Regions from separate parts of the Microbispora triticiradicis genome, predicted to be linked through region 3. Evidence: riboswitches for the same ligand, from Rfam matches in the RefSeq annotation. Region 3 holds a riboswitch; each other region holds the start of a gene.
The links. A riboswitch is a leader RNA that binds a small molecule or an ion and turns the genes downstream of it on or off. The one in region 3 is predicted to bind cyclic di-AMP.
Positions count from the first base shown of each region.

Region 1: linked by a shared signal. The riboswitch ahead of FED44_RS22745 (VldE C-terminal domain-containing protein) and the one ahead of FED44_RS13755 (glycoside hydrolase family 25 protein) in region 3 are both predicted to bind cyclic di-AMP.
Region 2: linked by a shared signal. The riboswitch ahead of FED44_RS12065 (CHAP domain-containing protein) and the one ahead of FED44_RS13755 (glycoside hydrolase family 25 protein) in region 3 are both predicted to bind cyclic di-AMP.
Region 4: linked by a shared signal. The riboswitch ahead of FED44_RS36305 (CHAP domain-containing protein) and the one ahead of FED44_RS13755 (glycoside hydrolase family 25 protein) in region 3 are both predicted to bind cyclic di-AMP.

Region 1 covers NZ_VANP01000009.1:22,791-27,051, forward strand. The annotation lists gene FED44_RS22730 (TIGR03086 family metal-binding protein) at 1-398, shown strand, start outside; gene FED44_RS38515 (50S ribosomal protein bL37) at 417-494, opposite strand; gene FED44_RS22735 (DeoR/GlpR family DNA-binding transcription regulator) at 633-1,439, shown strand; gene galT (galactose-1-phosphate uridylyltransferase) at 1,488-2,546, shown strand; cyclic di-AMP (ydaO/yuaA leader) riboswitch at 2,619-2,757, shown strand; gene FED44_RS22745 (VldE C-terminal domain-containing protein) at 2,792-3,703, shown strand; gene FED44_RS22750 (hypothetical protein) at 3,760-4,188, opposite strand.
Region 2 covers NZ_VANP01000004.1:161,981-166,241, reverse strand. The annotation lists gene FED44_RS12080 (TetR/AcrR family transcriptional regulator) at 1-420, shown strand, start outside; gene FED44_RS12075 (dihydrofolate reductase family protein) at 601-1,074, opposite strand; gene FED44_RS12070 (hypothetical protein) at 1,082-1,222, opposite strand; gene FED44_RS12065 (CHAP domain-containing protein) at 1,392-2,066, opposite strand; cyclic di-AMP (ydaO/yuaA leader) riboswitch at 2,080-2,214, opposite strand; gene FED44_RS12060 (hypothetical protein) at 2,541-2,888, shown strand; gene FED44_RS12055 (hypothetical protein) at 2,924-4,132, opposite strand.
Region 3 covers NZ_VANP01000004.1:510,463-514,723, reverse strand. The annotation lists gene FED44_RS13770 (TetR/AcrR family transcriptional regulator) at 1-461, shown strand, start outside; gene FED44_RS13765 (alpha/beta hydrolase) at 447-2,150, opposite strand; gene FED44_RS13760 (flavin reductase family protein) at 2,243-2,830, opposite strand; cyclic di-AMP (ydaO/yuaA leader) riboswitch at 3,120-3,263, shown strand; gene FED44_RS13755 (glycoside hydrolase family 25 protein) at 3,278-4,015, shown strand; gene secD (protein translocase subunit SecD) at 4,092-4,261, opposite strand, start outside.
Region 4 covers NZ_VANP01000002.1:594,747-599,007, reverse strand. The annotation lists gene FED44_RS07700 (DUF4236 domain-containing protein) at 50-229, opposite strand; gene FED44_RS07695 (MarR family winged helix-turn-helix transcriptional regulator) at 417-920, shown strand; gene FED44_RS35685 (hypothetical protein) at 1,021-1,659, opposite strand; gene FED44_RS36305 (CHAP domain-containing protein) at 1,809-2,627, opposite strand; cyclic di-AMP (ydaO/yuaA leader) riboswitch at 2,939-3,082, opposite strand; gene FED44_RS07685 (SPW repeat protein) at 3,411-3,878, opposite strand; gene FED44_RS07680 (glycoside hydrolase family 15 protein) at 3,999-4,261, opposite strand, start outside.

The DNA.
Region 1 (4,261 bases), on a different contig from region 3:
CGGGCCGTACGGCCGCCGAGGTGGGCGACGCGTTCGAGGGCGACGTGCTCGGCGACGACCCGGTGAAGGCGTTCGAGGCGTCCGCGCAGGGCGCCGTCCAGGCGGTGTACGCCGAGGGCGCCCTCACGAGCGTGGCTCATCTGTCCTTCGGCGACGTGCCGGGCGAGGAGTACATCACCGAGCTGTTCGCGGACGCGCTGATCCACACCTGGGACCTCGCGCGTGCCGTCGGCGGTCCGGAACGGCTCGACCCCGACCTCGTCGCGTCCTGCGCCGAATGGTTCGCCAAGGCGTGGGACGGCTACCGCGAGGCAGGCGTGATCGGGGACGAGCGCGACGTCCCGGCCGGCGCCGACCAGCAGACCAGGCTGCTCACGGCGTGGGGCAGGACCCCCTGAGACGGACCCGGAACCGGGCTATCGCCCCGTAGGACGCTTGCCGTGGTTGGCCTTCTTCTTCCTGCGGGCCTTCGACTTGCGTGCGCGTCTGCCCATCGCGGCCGCCTTCCCTGGAGTACGGGTTTCGCCCACTGTCCCCCCGGGGGCGGGCGGCGGCAAGTACCCGCACCCCGGCTCAACACTCCTGTACGGATGTGTGCATAATCTGTTGGAATCTGTTTAAAGGAGTGGCGGATGCTGGCCCAGCAACGGCAGCAGGCGATCCTGGAGAGAGTCCGCAGGTCCGGCGGGGTCCGGGTCGCGCAACTCGTGCGTGAGCTCGGGGTGTCGGACATGACGATCCGCCGCGACCTGGAGGTCCTGGCGGAGCGCGGCCTGATCGTCAAGGTGCACGGCGGGGCCACCGCCACCGGTGCCGGCTCCACCGAGGAGCCGGGCTTCGCGGCCAAGTCGATGCGGCAGCAGGCCGAGAAGGAGGCCGTCGCCCGCTGCGCGGCCCCGCTCGTACGGCCGGGAAGCTCCGTCGCGCTCTCGGCCGGCACGACGACCTGGACGCTGGCCCACCACCTGGTGGACGTGCCCGAGCTGACCGTGATCACCAACTCCGTCCAGGTGGCCGACGTCTTCCACCGGGCGGGACGGCCCGACCAGACCGTGGTGCTCGTGGGCGGCGTGCGGACGCCGTCCGACGCGCTGGTCGGCCCGGTCGCGGTCGCGGCCGTCCGCTCCCTGAACGTCGACATCCTCATGCTCGGCGTGCACGGCATGAGCGTCCGGGCCGGTTTCACCACCCCCAACCTGCTGGAGGCGGAGACCGACCGCGCCCTGATCGCCGCCGCCCAGCGGCTCGTCGTCCTGGCCGACCACACCAAGTGGGGGACCGTCGGCATCAGCACGATCGCGGCCCTCGGCGAGGCCGACGTGGTCGTGAGCGACACGGGCCTGCCCGAGGACGCCCGCGCCGTGCTGTCGGAGCACGCCGGCGAGCTCCTCCTCGCGGATCCGTCCGGCGAGGCGCCCCTGAAGACCGCCTCCGTGTGACGCCGCCGCGACGCCGGAGAAGAGCACTGTGAAGCTGGAGATCGCACCGTGAAGCGCACCATCGCTCATCTGGCCGACGGCCGGGAGCTGATCTATTTCGACCGCCGCGACGACGCCGACCACGACGTGGCCGACCCCCGGGATCTGCCCGCGCGCCCCCTCGCGTCCGAGTTGCGTCACGACCCGCTCATGGACGAGTGGGTGGCCGTCGCCCGGCACCGCCAGACCCGCACCCACCTGCCATCCGCCCAGGAGTGCCCGCTCTGCCCCGGGCATCCCGGCTCGGAGATCCCCTCGCCGTACGAGGTGGCGGTGTTCGAGAACCGCTTCCCGTCGTTCAGCTTCAACACCGGCGCGTACGAGCAGGTGGGCGGGCTGAGCGAGGTGCGGCCGGGGACCGGGCGCTGCGAGGTCGTCTGCTTCACCTCCGACCACGACGCCTCCTTCAGCTCCCTCGGCGACGAGCAGGCCGCGCTGGTCGTCGAGGCGTGGGCCGACCGCACGGCCGAACTGTCCGCGCTGCCCGGCGTGGAGCAGGTCTTCTGCTTCGAGAACCGCGGCGCCGAGATCGGCATCACGCTGCCGCACCCGCATGGGCAGATCTACGCCTATCCGTACGTCACGCCGCGTACCCGGCAGATGCTGGAGACCGCCGCCCGGCACCGCGGCGGCAACCTGTTCGCGGACGTCCTGGCGGCCGAGCGGAAGGGGCCCCGCGTCGTGGCCGCCAACGAGCACTGGACGGCCTTCGTCCCGGCCGCCGCCCGGTACCCCTTCGAGGTGCACCTCTACCCGCACCGCCGGGTGCCGGACATCCCGGCGCTGTCGGCGGAGGAGCGGGCCGCCTTCGCGCCGCTGTACATCGACGTGCTGCGCCGCCTGGACGGCCTGTTCGGCGTCGTCATGCCGTACGTCGCGGCCTGGCACCAGGCTCCGGTCACCTACCGCCGGGATCTGGCCTACCTGCACCTCCAGCTCTTCACGATCCGGCGGGCGGCGGACAAGCTGAAGTACCTCGCCGGATCGGAGTCGGCGATGGGCGCCTTCGTCAACGACGTGCTGCCGGAGGAGGCCGCCCGCATGCTGCGCGAGGTGGTAACGGACTGATCTCCGTACGGTTGCGACTTGGGGTGGCAGTCACCATTTCTTTACCACTAGTATCCCTGGCACCACCGGTCACAGCCGGTGCCGCCTAATCCCGGGCGCCTCGCCCGGGAGCCGGGGACCCGTTCACGCCTCTGGGGTAAAGGCACGTCGCTGCCCGGGCTCCTCCAGCCCGCACCCGTCAGCTAACCCGGTCGGCAGATGGAGAGGAGTGGGCTCTGCCCCGCGCGTTCCCCCTGGCCGCCGGTGTGTTGACCGCCGCGGCCCTCGTTCTCGGCACGGCCGCCGGGGGCGCCGCCGCCCCCAAGCCGACGGAGAGGCAGCTCAAGAAGCAGCTCGCCGGCCTGCAGAAGAAGGTCGACCGGCTCATCGCCGACTACAACGCCAAGCGGGTCGCGCTCGCCCGGGCGCGGGACGACGAGGCGGCGGCGCGCGCCCGCGTGAGCAGGGCGGAGGCCGACTACACGGCGACCCTCGACGAGGTCCGGGAGTTCGTCGGGCTGCGGTACCAGACCGACAGCGTGCGGGTCCTGCCCAACCTGACCGTCTCCGCGGTGGCGTACCAGCTCAAGGAGGAACAGGCCGCGAGACTCGCGCGGGTCGACGAGGTCCGCGCCGAACGGCAGAAGGCCGCCGAGGCGGCGAGGGCGCTCACCGCGTCGCTGAAGTCGCAGGCCGCGGAGGTCGCCGGTCGGCGCCGGGAGGCCGAGAAGCTCATCGACGACATCAAGGACAAGATCGACCGTCTGGTCCCGATCGCCCCGGGCCGGAGGGGCAGCGGGTCGTGGGCGCCCGAACTGCCGGCGGGCGCGGACAACATCACGCCCCGGATGCGGCTCATGCGCTCGGAGGTGGAGGACCACTTCGATCTGAGCTTCCCTGTCGGCTGCTACCGGGCCGAGAACAGCGGTGAGCACCCCCTCGGCCGCGCCTGCGACTTCATGATGAGCTCGGGCGGCGCCATGCCCTCGGCCCAGATGAAGGCGCTCGGCGACAGCTTGGCCGCCTGGGCCATCAAGAACGGCCCGAAGCTCGGCGTGATGTACGTCATCTGGCAGCAGCGCATCTACAACCTCGGCCACCCGGGCTGGCGCCCCATGTCCGACCGCGGCGGCGTCACCGCCAACCACTATGACCACGTCCACATCTCGATGTACTGAGCAGGAGCTTCGAGGGCCGGCGGCCTCGCCGAGCGAGGCGACCGGCCCGTTCCGCGTCAGGCCGGGATCTGCTTCTCGTTCCAGGTGTAGTAGAGGTAGGTGCTGCCGGGCCCGGTCAACGTGCCGTAGACCTGCCACCAGCTGTTGGCGCCGGGCGAGAAGCGGAAGACCTTATCGCCGGGCCGGTCGTCCACGAACACGGTCGTGGACCCGTCGGAGGAGTGGATCTGTACCTCGATCGTGAACGTCTCGGTGTCCGGGATGTCGAGGCAGACCTCGTGCGTGTACGCCGACGGACCGGCGATGTTGTAGTTACGGCCGTCCACCGACGGCCGCTGGACGTTGGTGGGGACGTAGCTGGTCCGGGCGTAGGTGTACCCGCCCGTGGAGCAGTCGACCGCGGAGGCGGACGCGGGACCGACGCCGGTGAGCGTGGCGCCCAGGACGCCGGTGGCGACGGCGAGAACGGAGATCGTGCGCTTCATGCCTCTCCTCATCCGTGCAGCGACCCTCCAACCAAAATGGTTGAAGGCTGAACTGATTCTGACTCGATCTTCC
Region 2 (4,261 bases), 350 kb from region 3:
TACCGGCAACTGGCCACGGCGGTGCAACCGCCCGACACCGGCGACCTGCGCGGCGACGTCCTGGAGATGCTGCGCCTGGCCAACCGCCACTGGAGCTCCCCCCTCGGCGCGATCCTGCGCGAGCTGATGTCGGCCGCCGGCGGCGCGCAGGAGTTCCTCACACAGTTGCCGGAGCAGTCCGGCGACGCCGCGGCCGCCGCCTGGCTGACCATCCTGGGGCGGGCGGTCGCGCGCGGCGAGGCGTCGCCCGAGGCGCTCCATCCCCGCGTCGCCACGACGGCCGTCGTCCTGCTGCGCAACGAGTTCGTCGTACGCGGGGCGCCCACCGCGCCCGACGATGTCCTCGTCGAGATCGTCGACGAGGTGTACCTGCCGTTGGTGCGAGGCCGCGGCACCGCTCACCATGGTGGAGACAGCTGACAGGCGGGGACCGGGTCCCACGAGTCCCTACCGCCATGCGGTGGAACCGTCGGCGCTCAGGCGTTCTCTGATGAGAGGGCGGCGTCGGCTGCCTGATCAGGGACAGCGATGCGCGAACGCGGCCGGAGGCCCGATCTTCTGTCGCCGTTCGCGGTGGGCTTGTTCGCGTACCCGCTCATGTCAACGGCGCACCCGATAGCGCAGGTGAAGCACCCGGTTGCCCTGGATCACCACGTCAGGGTCCTCCAACAGGTGCTGCGCGTGGACCGACCCGAAGTAGCGCTTGCCGGACCCGAACACGACAGGCACGACGTCCATGCGCACCTCGTCGACCAGGCCCGCGGCGAGCACCTGGCCGCCGACGTCGCCGGCGGCGACCTCGACCATGCGGTCACCCGCGAGCTCCTGCGCCTTGGCCACGGCCGCCTCGACGCCGTCGACGAAGTGAAACGGCGCCTCGGGGTCCCAGCCCTCGGGCATCGGCCGGTGCGACACGACGACCACGTGGTCGATGCCACCCGGCGGCTTGCCGCCCCAGCCGTCCGTCAGGTCGAAGACGTGGCGGCCGACGATCGTGACTCCGATCTGGTCCCAGTACGCCCGGGTGTAGTCGTAGGACGTCTGCGACACCTTCAGCTCGCCGCTCTCGTCCAACGGGACGTCACCGCGGCGCCCCGAGATTGACGATGAGCAACGCCGCCGGCATCGGCGGCAGCGTCAGCCGGGCGTACGGCGGCGCACCCTCCAGGTAGTAAAGGTCGTCGATCAGCCCGTCCAGCGGCGGTCGCGGCACTCTGGACACGTACTCCACACCGACGGTCTCGCCGACCCCCCGCCGGGATGGTCCGGCCGTGCTGCCGCCGGAAACGGGCGAGCGTCCGGCGTTGCGCGGCCGGCAGGTCGGTGCGCCATGAAATGCGAGTTCATCGACACCGTCCCGATCGGCGGAGACGTGGGAACCCGGGATCTCGTCAGGAGGTGAGTTCGGCGGGGTAGACCGGGTAGCCGTACCCGGCGACCTGCCAGGTGGGGCGGGTGCGGGCCTCGACGGCTCCGTTGCCGGTGTTGCCCTCGACGGTGCGGATCGTGCCGTTGCCGTTGTCCCTGACGACGAAGCCGACGTGCTGGATGTCGTCGATCTTCTTGCTGCCGCTCCAGCTGAAGAACACCACGGCCCCGGGCTTGGGCGTACGGCCCCAGCGGCCGTGGTCGGCGAACCAGCGGGCGTGCTCCACGGTGTAGGCGTCGGAACCCATGACCGGCTGGATGCCGAGCTGCTGGCCGACCCAGGAGACGAACATGTCGCACCAGGGGGCGTTCTCGTACTCTTCCAGCGCCCCGCCGTCCCGCGCGAGGGTCTCGCGGGCGCGCGGGCTGGTCATGTACCACTCCTGGAACTTGGTCCCGCCGCCGTCGGCGTCCTCGCTGATGCCGACCTGGCTCGCGGCCAGCTTGATGACGTCCTGGGGGCCGACCTTGGGCAGCCGGGCGGCGATCTCGGTCAGGGACGGCGCGGCCACGGCGGCCGGGCCCTTGCCGGCCGCCGGGTTGTCCGCCGCCTGCGCGGCGGGCGGGGCGATCGCCACGGCAGAGGCGAGGACTCCGCCGGCGAGGGCCGTGCGCAGACAGGTCGTGAGGGCGTGCATGATGGGCGAACTCCCTTTGCTTCCATGCTGCCGACCGGGTTAGCTGACGGGTTCGGGCTGGAAGTCGCCCTACGGCAGGTATGCCGATTCACCCCAGGAAGAGGTTGGGTCCCCGGCTCCGCTCGCGCGGATTAGGCAGCCGAACGGCAGGCCGAGATCGGCCGGCCGCGTCGGTGTGAGGTGGGCTTTCTTGACCACTGAGATGAGCAAGTGGGCCCCGAGTTGCCCAAAACGTAATAGACACGTCCAAACCAGTCAAGTGATGACAAGTCGGGTTTTGCCTGGTGAGACGCCGGGGCGGCGAGAGCAAAGGGCGGGTTCGCCCGCCCCACCGGGGTTGCCGCGTTCCCCTTCTTCTCCTCTGCTCACACCTCGGTTCGCTCACAGCGAACGCGCCTCGCTGACCTGGGGTGTGGCCGATCCTCGTACCGGTGATACGGCTGAGCGCCTGGGGGTGAAGTGCAACGCGGCCCCGTGACCTTCGAGGTGCGCGGTGGCATCGATCGACCGCACCAGTCGGGAGTTGCCGGCTACACCACGCCGGACCGGATGGCCGCCAAGATCCGCGCCGAGCTTGTCCTGGCCGCGGTGCGCGAGGCTGCCGGACCAAGGCCCGGCGAACACGAGCCCGACGCCGAGAAGGGCACCGGCATCGCGACGCTGAGCGTCGCACGAGGCGGGGGCGGCGCACCACGGCGACACAACCACCTGCCGTTGTGCGAGCAGTACTACAAGTCGCGCCGGGCAGTGCTGTTCACGCCGGTGTACGCCGCCGCCCCCGCGCGGGGACGAGGCGGCGCGGCGCCGCCGGCTCGGAGATGACCATCGTCTTCATGGCGTCACCCCGGGCGGTGCGGTCAATCGCAGGACGGGTACGGCCATGGGCCGTTCAGGTAGTTGAACATGGCGTTCCAGCTGTAGTACCAGTTCTCCGTGTTGGACTGGCACGCAATGAAGTTGTAACCGAAACTGCCCGAGTCGTCGTCGGGGTAATTGGTGAAGAGCGTGCTGTGGAAGACCAGAAACCATTTCGCCCTGTTGCCGTTGTGTGCCCAGCACAGGGCTTTCAGGGTCTGGTCGCCCATGATGCCGGCCTCCTCCAGGTGTTGGAGAGCCGGCCATATCTCAGTCAGATCCCTGGGACGGTCCCAGCCGGAGATGGGCAGAAAATCTCCGCTGTTCGGTTCGAGGACGGCGACCCGGTTTCCCGCGGTGAGCCAGTAGTAGCCGTTGCCGTCGGTCGTGGCGCAGGAGATTCCGTTGGCCCAGTGGTCTTTCTCTTCTTGACCGAAGTCTCCGCGGTCGATCCGGCCGAGCCCCGCCCAAATCTCCGTCAGTCTCGACGGCGACCAGGTGAGAGAGTTTCCGTAGCCGTTCGTTCTCGCGCAGTATGGGCCGTTGAACAGCCACCACATTCCGGTGCGGGGGACGAAGGTGCACGTGTCCAGCCCGCTGTCGAACTCCGCATGGCCCTTGAGGCAGGGCCATCCGTAGGTACTCCTGAAGTCCCGAGGGTTGACGTGCATGGAGTTCCCGTCGTACTCCGTGGAGAAGTAGATCGACGACACCGAGGACTCGTCCGGATTCGAATTGGTGGCGGTGAAGGCCCAACGCTTGTTGTAGAGGTTGATTGAGTTGACAGTCCACCACCGCAGGCCGTTCACGGTGGCCGGAGGGTCCCATCCTCCCGGGGGGACGTAGCCCTCGTCCGGCTCTGGCATCACGGTAGGATCGGGGATGTATCCCACCAATTTGACCCTTCCGTCCGGCACGCCGTTCGACACCACCTTGATCGACTCCGCCTCGGCGTCGATATAGATACTTATCGCCTCGAAGAGCGGCGCGAGTTCTTCGATTGCCTCCATGGACGCGTTCAGAAGCTGATCGAAGAGCTTCTCCATGCCGTCGATCCAGATGACCGCCTGTTTGCTCAAGTGAATGGTGTAGCGAAGGCCGTCCAATTCGGTGTAGACGTCCCCGCTGATGTCGGCCTTCTCGGTGTCGGCCCTCCGAGGACGCGTGCGGTGCACCAGCGTTCCATCGACAGGTTGATTGGGAAGCGGCATGGCGTCTCCTCAGGACCGTCACGGACGTGCGCTCGGCAGCGCGCGAGATACGACAAATCACACAGCTGTCATTACATCGAGTTTATGAGCGGTGATGCGCCTGTACAAGAGTTCTACGACAGGCGGCCG
Region 3 (4,261 bases):
CCGGCGTCCCGGTGGGCAACGTGTACTACTACTTCAAGACCAAGGACGAGCTGGTCGCCGCCGCGCTGGACGAACACGCCCGGCATCTCGCGGAGCTCACCGGACGGCTGGAGCGGCTGCCCGATCCGCGTGAGCGGCTCAAGGGGCTGGTGGAGACCTGGATCGGGCAGCGCGACGTCGCGGCGCGATGGGGCTGCCCGACCGGCACGCTCGCCGCCGAGCTGGACAAGCGCGGTGAGGGCGGGCTGGACGCGGAGGCGGGGAGGGTGATCCGGCTGCTGCTCGACTGGGCCGAGCGCCAGTTCCGCGAGCTGGGCCTGCCCGAGCCCGACGGCCTCGCGCTGACCCTGGTGAGCGCCTATCAGGGCATGTCGCTGCTGGCCAACGCGCTGCGCGATCCCGAGATCATGAAACGTGAGGGCGACCGGCTGCTCGGCTGGCTCGGCTCACTGCCCGGCTGAGCCGGCCTCGCTCCGGGACAGGAGCGTGGTCAGGGCCGTGGTCCGCGCGTCGTCCCAGCCGGCCGGCGGCGCGATCCGCGCCCAGGCGGCGGCCACCTCGCCGTCGTAGTCGTGCCCGTGGCCGGGCGGCGCGTCGAGGGAGAACACCAGATCCGCGGTGACCTGCCAGAACGTGACGAACGGATACCAGCGGATCCAGGGCAGCACGTCGTCGCCGCGCCGTTCCTCCAGCCAGTCCGGGCGGCCGAGGACCAGCCGCGGGGTCCACCACACGATCGGATCGGAGGGATGCTGGAGATAGACCACCCGCGACCCGTCCCAGGAGGCGGGCGCGGGCAGGTCCTCGGGCCCGTTGGCGAAGCGCACGGTCTCGCCGTCCCGGTAGACGGGCAGCACCTCCCGGCTGCCCGGGTCGCGGCCGTCCACGAACCGCCGCCACAGCGGGCTGCTGTCGGGCGGCCCGACGAAAAGCGCGCCGTCGGTGCGCTCGCGCAGGTCGCGGTCGTCGCGGAACGCCGACTCCGCGCCGAACGCCCCGAGGCTCTCCCCGAACACCAGCAGCCGGGGCCGGTGACCGGCGGGCAGCCGCGACCACCGGGCGTACACCTGGCCGAACAGCTCGCGCCCGGCCGCCGTGACGCGCTCGCGGTCCACCAGGAACGACAGCCAGCTCGGCAGGTAGGAGTACTGCATCGAGACCAGCGCGGTGTCCCCGCCGTACATGAACTCCAGGGCGGCGGCGGCTTGGGGGTCCACCCAGCCCGTGCCGGTCGTCGTGATCACGCACAGCACCGCCCGGCGGAACGCGCCGGTCCGGTCGAGCTCCCGTACGGCGAGGGCGGCCCGCTCGCGGGCGGTCGCGGCGGAGTCGAGTCCCGCGTAGACCCGGACCGGCGGGAGCGCGGGCCGCCCGGTGAAACCGCTGAGTTCCCCGACGGTGGGAGCGCCTGCGACGAACGCCCGGCCCTCCAAACCGAGCGACGCGAAGGAGACCAGGGAGGAGGGGCCGCCAGAGACGGCGGCGGACCGGGGCCGCGAGGTGCCGGGCGCGGTCTCGCTGTTGATCGCCGCGAAGCTGTTGTCGGCCCCTCTGAGCAGGGCCTCGGTGAGGATCCCGTCGGTCAGCAGGACGGCCAGCACGCCGACGCCGAGCGTCGCGGCCAGCCGCGCCGCCGTGGCGGGGATCCACCTGCCGAGCACGCCTCCGAGCGCCCGGGCGGCGACGCGCAGCGCCCTGGCGGCGGCCAGCAGGAGCAGGAACACCGCCGCCGCGACGAACGGCACGCCGAGATAGCCGAGCCGTTCCGGCGGGCGCAGCCCCATCAACGGGTAGATGGCCCTCTGGGCGCGTACGCCGAGGACCAGCGACGCGGCGCCCAGCCCGCAGCCGAACGTCGCGACCAGGCGGCGGACCCGCCGCCGTCCCGTACGGCGCCACCCCTCGCGCCATCCCGCGCACCGGGCCTCGGCATACCGCCGGACGACCGGGGCGGCGCTCCGGCGGGCCAGGGCGCCGGCGGTCACGCCGGCCAGGTATCCGGTCGCGGTCAGCACCCCCGCGATGATCCCCTGCAGCGGCCACGAGCGGGGCAGCAGCGACGGCGTGAGGGACAGGCAGAAGAAGATCGCGGCGAACAGGATCCCGGCCGTGTCCAGTGCTCCGCCGAGCCGTACCCGCCCCTCCCGCATCAGGCCCCCGATTCGCCGCCTGTCCGCCGATTTCGCGGAGCAGGCAGGCTATCAAGTCACCGGCAGGTCACGGCCCCGCCCCCCGCGCGGCCTCACCCCCAGTGGTCGCCCCAGCCCCACAGGTTGGGCCCGAGCGCCGTGGCGGGGTCGTCGTGGTACACGCCGAACCTGCCGCGGAAGAACAGCATCGGCCGCTGCTCCGGATGGACGGGTTCGAGTTCGCGGACGAGGCCGATCACCACGTCGTGGTCTCCGGCCACGTGCACCTCCCGGACCTCGCCGTGGACGCGCAGCAGCACGTCCCGCAGGACGGGCGTGCCCCAGCGGGACAGGTCCCAGGCGAGCCCGGCGAACTTGTCGCCGTTGCTCGATCCGAACCTGGCGCACACGTCGACCTGCTCCTCGCCGAGGACGTTGACGCAGAAGCGGCCGGACTTCCTGATCCGCGGCCAGGCGCGGCCCTTGTGGTCGGCGCAGAAGAGCACGAGCGGTGGTTCGAGGGACACCGACGCGAACGACTGGCAGGCGAACCCCACCGGATCGCCGTCGTCGAGCCCCGTGACCACGGTCACGCCGGTCGCGAACATCCCGAGCGCGCGCCGGAACTCCGCGGGCGACGGCGGCGGCGCGTCGCCGGAGCCGGGGTCGCCGAGGCCGGGGCCGGCGGAAGCTGCGGTCATGGGTTCACCTCTCGCGTGCGGTCCGGTGGCTCCGGTGTGCCTTCGGTGCGGCTCTGGTCCGGTGACTCAGCGCTCAGATCACGAACTTACAAACCCCCTCGGCGCCGCGCCGCACGGGATCCCGTCCAACGGGGCGGCCTGCATGACGAGTCTTCCCAGGTAAAAACAGGTTTTGTCAGGTTTACACCATTGTTGAGCTGTATGTACCTTTAGGTGCCACGGCATGGGTACCGGTGACATCCGCGTCGCCTCCGTTGCCGTGTCGTTGCCCGGACCGTGCGCTCTTCTGTGCGCGCGGCCGCCGAGTCCGCGTTCCGCGGAACCGGGGACCCACTTCTCGGGGTGAATCGGCGCGCAGACCCCCAGATGCGCCCGTAGGGCACTTCCTGCCCGAACCCGTCAGCTAACCCGGTAGGCGGCATGGAAGCAAGGAGCTCAACCCGCGTCATGCCCACCATCAGGTTCTCTCCCGCCGGGCGGCCCTCCGCCCGCCGCCTGCGCGCCGCCCTCGCCGCGGCGGCACTCGCGGTCACGGCCGGCACGGCCACCCTCACCGCCGCCACGCTCGCCGCCACCGCGGCCGCGCCCGCTCCCGCCTACGCGAACCCGCACACGTACGGCCAGGACGTCTCCGGCTACGAGGCCGACCACGACTGGATCAACAGCCGGGCGCAGTTCGGCTTCATCAAGGCGACCGAAGGCCTGGACTGGGTCGACTCGTCCTTCCCCCGGCACTGGCGGGAGCTGGACAAGAAGGGGATCGTCCGCGGCGTCTACCACTACGGCCACCCCTCCAACGACCCGATCGCCGAGGCCGACCACTTCCTCCGGGTGGTGAACGCGCAGCCGGGCAAGCCCGGCGACATCCTCGTGCTCGACCTGGAGACCGCCGACGGCCAGTCGGTGCAGCGCGTCAACGCCTGGGCCAGGAAATGGCTGGAGTACGTGACCGCCAAGACCGGCGTCCGGCCGATGTTCTACAGCGGCTGGAACTTCGCCGACAAGTACGGCCGGGGCCTGGGCGACTATCCGCTGTGGGTGGCCCACTACAGCCGGAACCCGGGCGACATCACCCCGCCGGCCGACTGGAAGAGCTGGGCGATCCACCAGTACACCGACTCGCCGATCGACCAGAACGTCTCCGCGCTGAGCCCTGTCGAGCTGCGCGCCCTCGGCCGCCGCTGAGGCTCCGTGGTTCCGGGGCGGGCGCCGCCCGCCCCGGGACCATCCTCAGCCCGATTTCACACCATTTCCGACCACATCAGACCACCGCGCCCGATCCGTCGCGGGCCACGGGCCGGCGACGCGGAGCGGCGGGCGCGGGCGGCGGCTGACCGGCGCGCCTCTCCAGCTCGATCGCCGCCGGCCCCGCCACGAACGACGACGACAGCGTGCCCGCCACGATGCCGATCAGCAGGGCGATCGCGAAGT
Region 4 (4,261 bases), on a different contig from region 3:
TCCTGCGCCGGGCGGGCCGGAGGCGCGCCCGGCGCGTCACGCACCCGCCCTAACCGAGCGTCTTCTTCCAGTGGAAGCCGCCGGGCAGGTTCACCGTCAGGGTGCGACGCCCGTCCGCCGTCTTGGTCACGCGGAAGGCGCGGCCGCCGTAGCTGTGGCCCACACCGCCGCGCGACAGGTTGAGTCTGAAAGGCCCCATCTTGATTGACTTACGGTAGCTCCAGCCCATCGTTTCCCTCCGTGTTTTCCGTGCCCCCGCGACTACCCACAGAAGCGAACAGCACACGCGCTCGCACAGAGGTGCATGTCGGGACGCATCGCCGCCGTCCTCGCCGTACAACTCCTGGTCACAGGGTGGGAACCTTTGTCCGGTGCAATGACGAGACGGCGGCTGGGACCGTGTAAAAACGATGCCTATGGCTAAGGATGGGGACGAGGAGCCGATCGCGGACGACCTGGAGGCCGTCACGTCCGCCGTGCTCACCGCGTCGCGGGTGCTCGTCGCGATCTCCGCACGCTCCCTCGCCTCCGCGGAGGACAGAGTCACACTGCCGCAGTTCCGGATGCTGCTGGTGGTCGGGCAGGGAGAGACCAAACTGGTCACGCTGGCCGAGAGACTCGGCGTGAATCCCTCGACCGCGATGCGGATGGCGGACCGCCTCGCCGCCGCCGGGCTGCTGAAGCGCGAGGTGAACCCGCAGAACCGGCGGGAGACGCTGCTGCGGCTGACCGACGTAGGCTCGCGCATCGTGGACGAGGTCACCGCCCGGCGCAAGGCGGAGATCGCGGCGATCCTCGCCCGGATGTCCGCTCCCCGGCGTCAGGCTCTGATCACCGCCATGCGCGAGTTCACCGACGCGGCCGGCGAACCGCCCACGACCGTCTCGTTCCCGCTCGGCTGGCCCGATCCGTCCTCCTGACCCGTCGCCTGCACGGACTTGGTGATCCGGTACGCCCGCCGGAAGCCGGCCGGGCTCGCGGGGGCGGCGCACTCGCCGGGCACGCGGTCGTCACGCGGACTCAGCATCCGGAGGCGGCGCATTCCCCCGGGATGAGGCCGCCGGAGCCACCGGCCGTCGAGGGCGTGTCGTCGCCTCCGCCGGAGCCGGTGCCCGCGCCGCCCTTCGTGCCGCCGCCCTTCGTGCCGCCGCCCGCCTTTCCGGCCGGCCCGGTCTTCGCCTGGCCCGTGCCTCCGGGCGCCTGACCGGTGGACCCACCGGCGCCGGAGCCCGCGCCGGTGCCCGTGCCGTCTCCGGCTGGCGCCTGCGCGGAGCCGCCGTCCGCGCCTCCGTCCGCGCCGCCGCCCTCGGCGTCGCCCGCCAAGCCGTCATCCGCGCCGTCATCCGCGCCGTCATCCGCGCCGTCATCCGCGCCGTCCTCGGCGTCGGTTCCGGAGTCCGGTCCCGCCTCGGCGGGATCACCGGCGCCGTTCTCCTGCGCCGGCGCCGTCTGCTGCCCGGCACCGCCCGCGGAGGGGCCCGGGTCCGTGGAGCCGCGCAACGCGAAGCCCGCGCCCGCCGCCGCGAGTACGGCGACCAGGATCACGGCGACGATGACGAGGGGCTTCCTGCTCTTCGTGCCGGACGGCTCGTCGCTGGAGAGGATCTCCTGACGAAACTGATCATCCTGGCTCGTCTGTGAGGGGACGCGCCCGTACATGTGAGACAACTCCCAGCGGTCGTATCGGGGGAAAGCTCCACGGCTTCCGCGGGTGGCTGCCCACCCTAGCCGCGCGAGTCGCCGAATTTCACAGACACCCGCAAACGATCTCGAACTCCCAGAGTGTTCCCAGGCGCCTCTCCGGCCGGTCAGCCGAGGAGGTGGAACGGCTCCTGCGCCGCGGCGGGGCCGGACACCCCGGCTCCCACGACCTCCTGGCCGCGCCGCTCGCCGCCGTACCCCTCCCGCCGCGGGCCACCCCTTCGGTGCCGTCCGCCGGACGTCGCCGCCGCGGCGGCCCTGAAGCGCAGACCGGTCACCGCGGTCGACACGAGCGCGAACAGCAGACCGGCCGGCAGGACGGCGTCGCTCGGCGAGAAGGCCGTGCCCGGCGGCTGCCCGTGACCCGCGGCCATGCTCCGCGTGGCCGACGCCGCCGCCCCCTGGACCACCGCCCCCTGGACCACCGCCCCCTGAACCGCGGCGTCCGCCGCCACGGGCTGGACGGTGACGGTCACCTTCGGGATCACCTTGACCTTGCGTGGCAGGCCGTACCCGACGATCTTGCTGGAGTCGCGCACCTTGCGCTTGAGCCAGACGCCGTCGACGTTGCCCTCGATCGTGTGGACCTTGCCGCCGACGACCTTCTCGACGATGCCGACGTGGTCGATGTCCTTGATGCGCTTCGACCCCGACCAGTCGAAGAAGACCACGGCCCCGGGTTCCGGCTCGCGACTCCAGGCGCCCTGCTGCTCGAACCACTTGGCGTGCCGGGTGGTCAGCGCGAACTCGCCGACGTGGTCCTGCACGCCGGCCCGGTCGGCCGCCCACGAGACGAACATGTCGCACCAGGGAGCCGCCTTGAAGTCGGAGTCCATGGCGATGTTGTCGGCGTACCACTCGCCGAACTTGGTCGGCTTCCCGGGCCGTTCCCGGTAGCCGAGCTCCGGGCGTACGGCGTCGAGCAACTGCTGTGCTATCGGATCGGTAGAAATCGAAGGCTCCTATGGCGCGCGTCAGAACATGACGAACCCGCCGCCGGGCACGACGGCATGCGGGCATGACCGTCACACCGACCGTCACGCCGGCGGACGCACCGGCGGACACGGCCGCGGCGGTCCCCGGGCGGGCGGGGTCGGACGGGATTCAGAAACGGGAGATGTGGCAGCCCGTCACGGGCGCGCCGTCACCCCGGAAGCCTGGAGACGTTCCAGGGCGGGCATGTGGTACGGCGACGGAGGCCGGACCGGGTGGGCAGGTGGAGCGGACACTCCACGCGCTCTCCTCTCCTTGGCCGCCTACCGGGTTAGCTGACGGGTTCGGGCCAGGAGTAGCCCTACCGGATGGTCCGGATTCACCCCAGAGAGACGTGGGTCCCCGGTTCCCGGGTTCGATGACATCCGGGATTCGGCGGTCGCCGGTCGTCCTCGGGTTGAGGACCACGCACCGGCGCACTGACCGGAAGCATAGTAGATCACGAGTAGGACACGACCGAAAAACCGGCAAACGGGTCCATTTCTGCACCTTCTGCACCACGCTTCCGCAGGTCCTCGCCCCGACGGCACCTAACCGTGATATGCGCCACATCGCCCGGTACGGGCCCGTCTGGCACTCGGGCTCCCGTATGACGCGGGGTGATCACGATGGCGGGGCGTGAGCGGGCTCGGACCCTCTCACGCCCCGTCGATCCGGCCGGCCCCGCCGCGTCGGACCGCTGGCGTCGGACCGCAGGCGGCGGGCTGCCGCGCCGGCTACCACTCACCGCCGGGTGCGCCGACTCCTCTCCGCCGGCCGTGCTCGTGCTGCCGGTAGTTGGCCGCGAACGCGAGCGCGCCGAGGCCGAACAGGAAGATGATCGCTCCGGTGACCACGTTGTTCCAGATGGTCGCGGTGGTCGCCGGCTGGCCTCTGATCACCCACGGCGCGATGATCGCCCAGACGCCGAGCACCGGTGTCACCCAGCTCACGCCGTACGTCCGGCCGAACGCGGAGGCGCAGCTCAGCGCGAGCGCCGTGACGACCAGCCCGACGATCAGGTTGTTGACCGTCAGGCCGCCGAACCCGGTGAATCCCACGATCCACGGCGAGATGGCGAGGTAGAGGCCGGCGAGGAGCGTCACCGCGTCCATGACCTGCGCCGGGGCGGTCGATCCCGCCCGGTCGTACGTCTGGCGCAGCTCCGTGACGTCCGGGCGTCGAGCCAGACCTGGTTGCACCATGATGTGTCACCTCTTCTCCCAGGTGGCCGGGGGCCCGAGACCCCTCTCTTGCATCATGCAACCGGGGACGGCACGGAGGGGAGACCGCGAGACGCGCGGATTGCAGATGAAGTACATCTGTCAGGCAGATTGCACCGCCGCCGTCAGGGCCTCCGCCGTGTTGACGATCGAAACGTGGCTGTAGGCCTGGGGGAAGTTGCCCACCTGGCGACGGCGGCCGGGGTCGTACTCCTCCGCCAGCAGGCCGACGTCGTTGCGCAGGGACAGCAGCCGCTCGAACAGCGCCCGCGCCCGACTGCGCCGGCCCAGCAGGGCGAGCGCGTGCGCGAGCCAGAAGGAGCAGGGGACGAAGACCCCCTCCCCGCCCGGCAGCCGGTCCACGC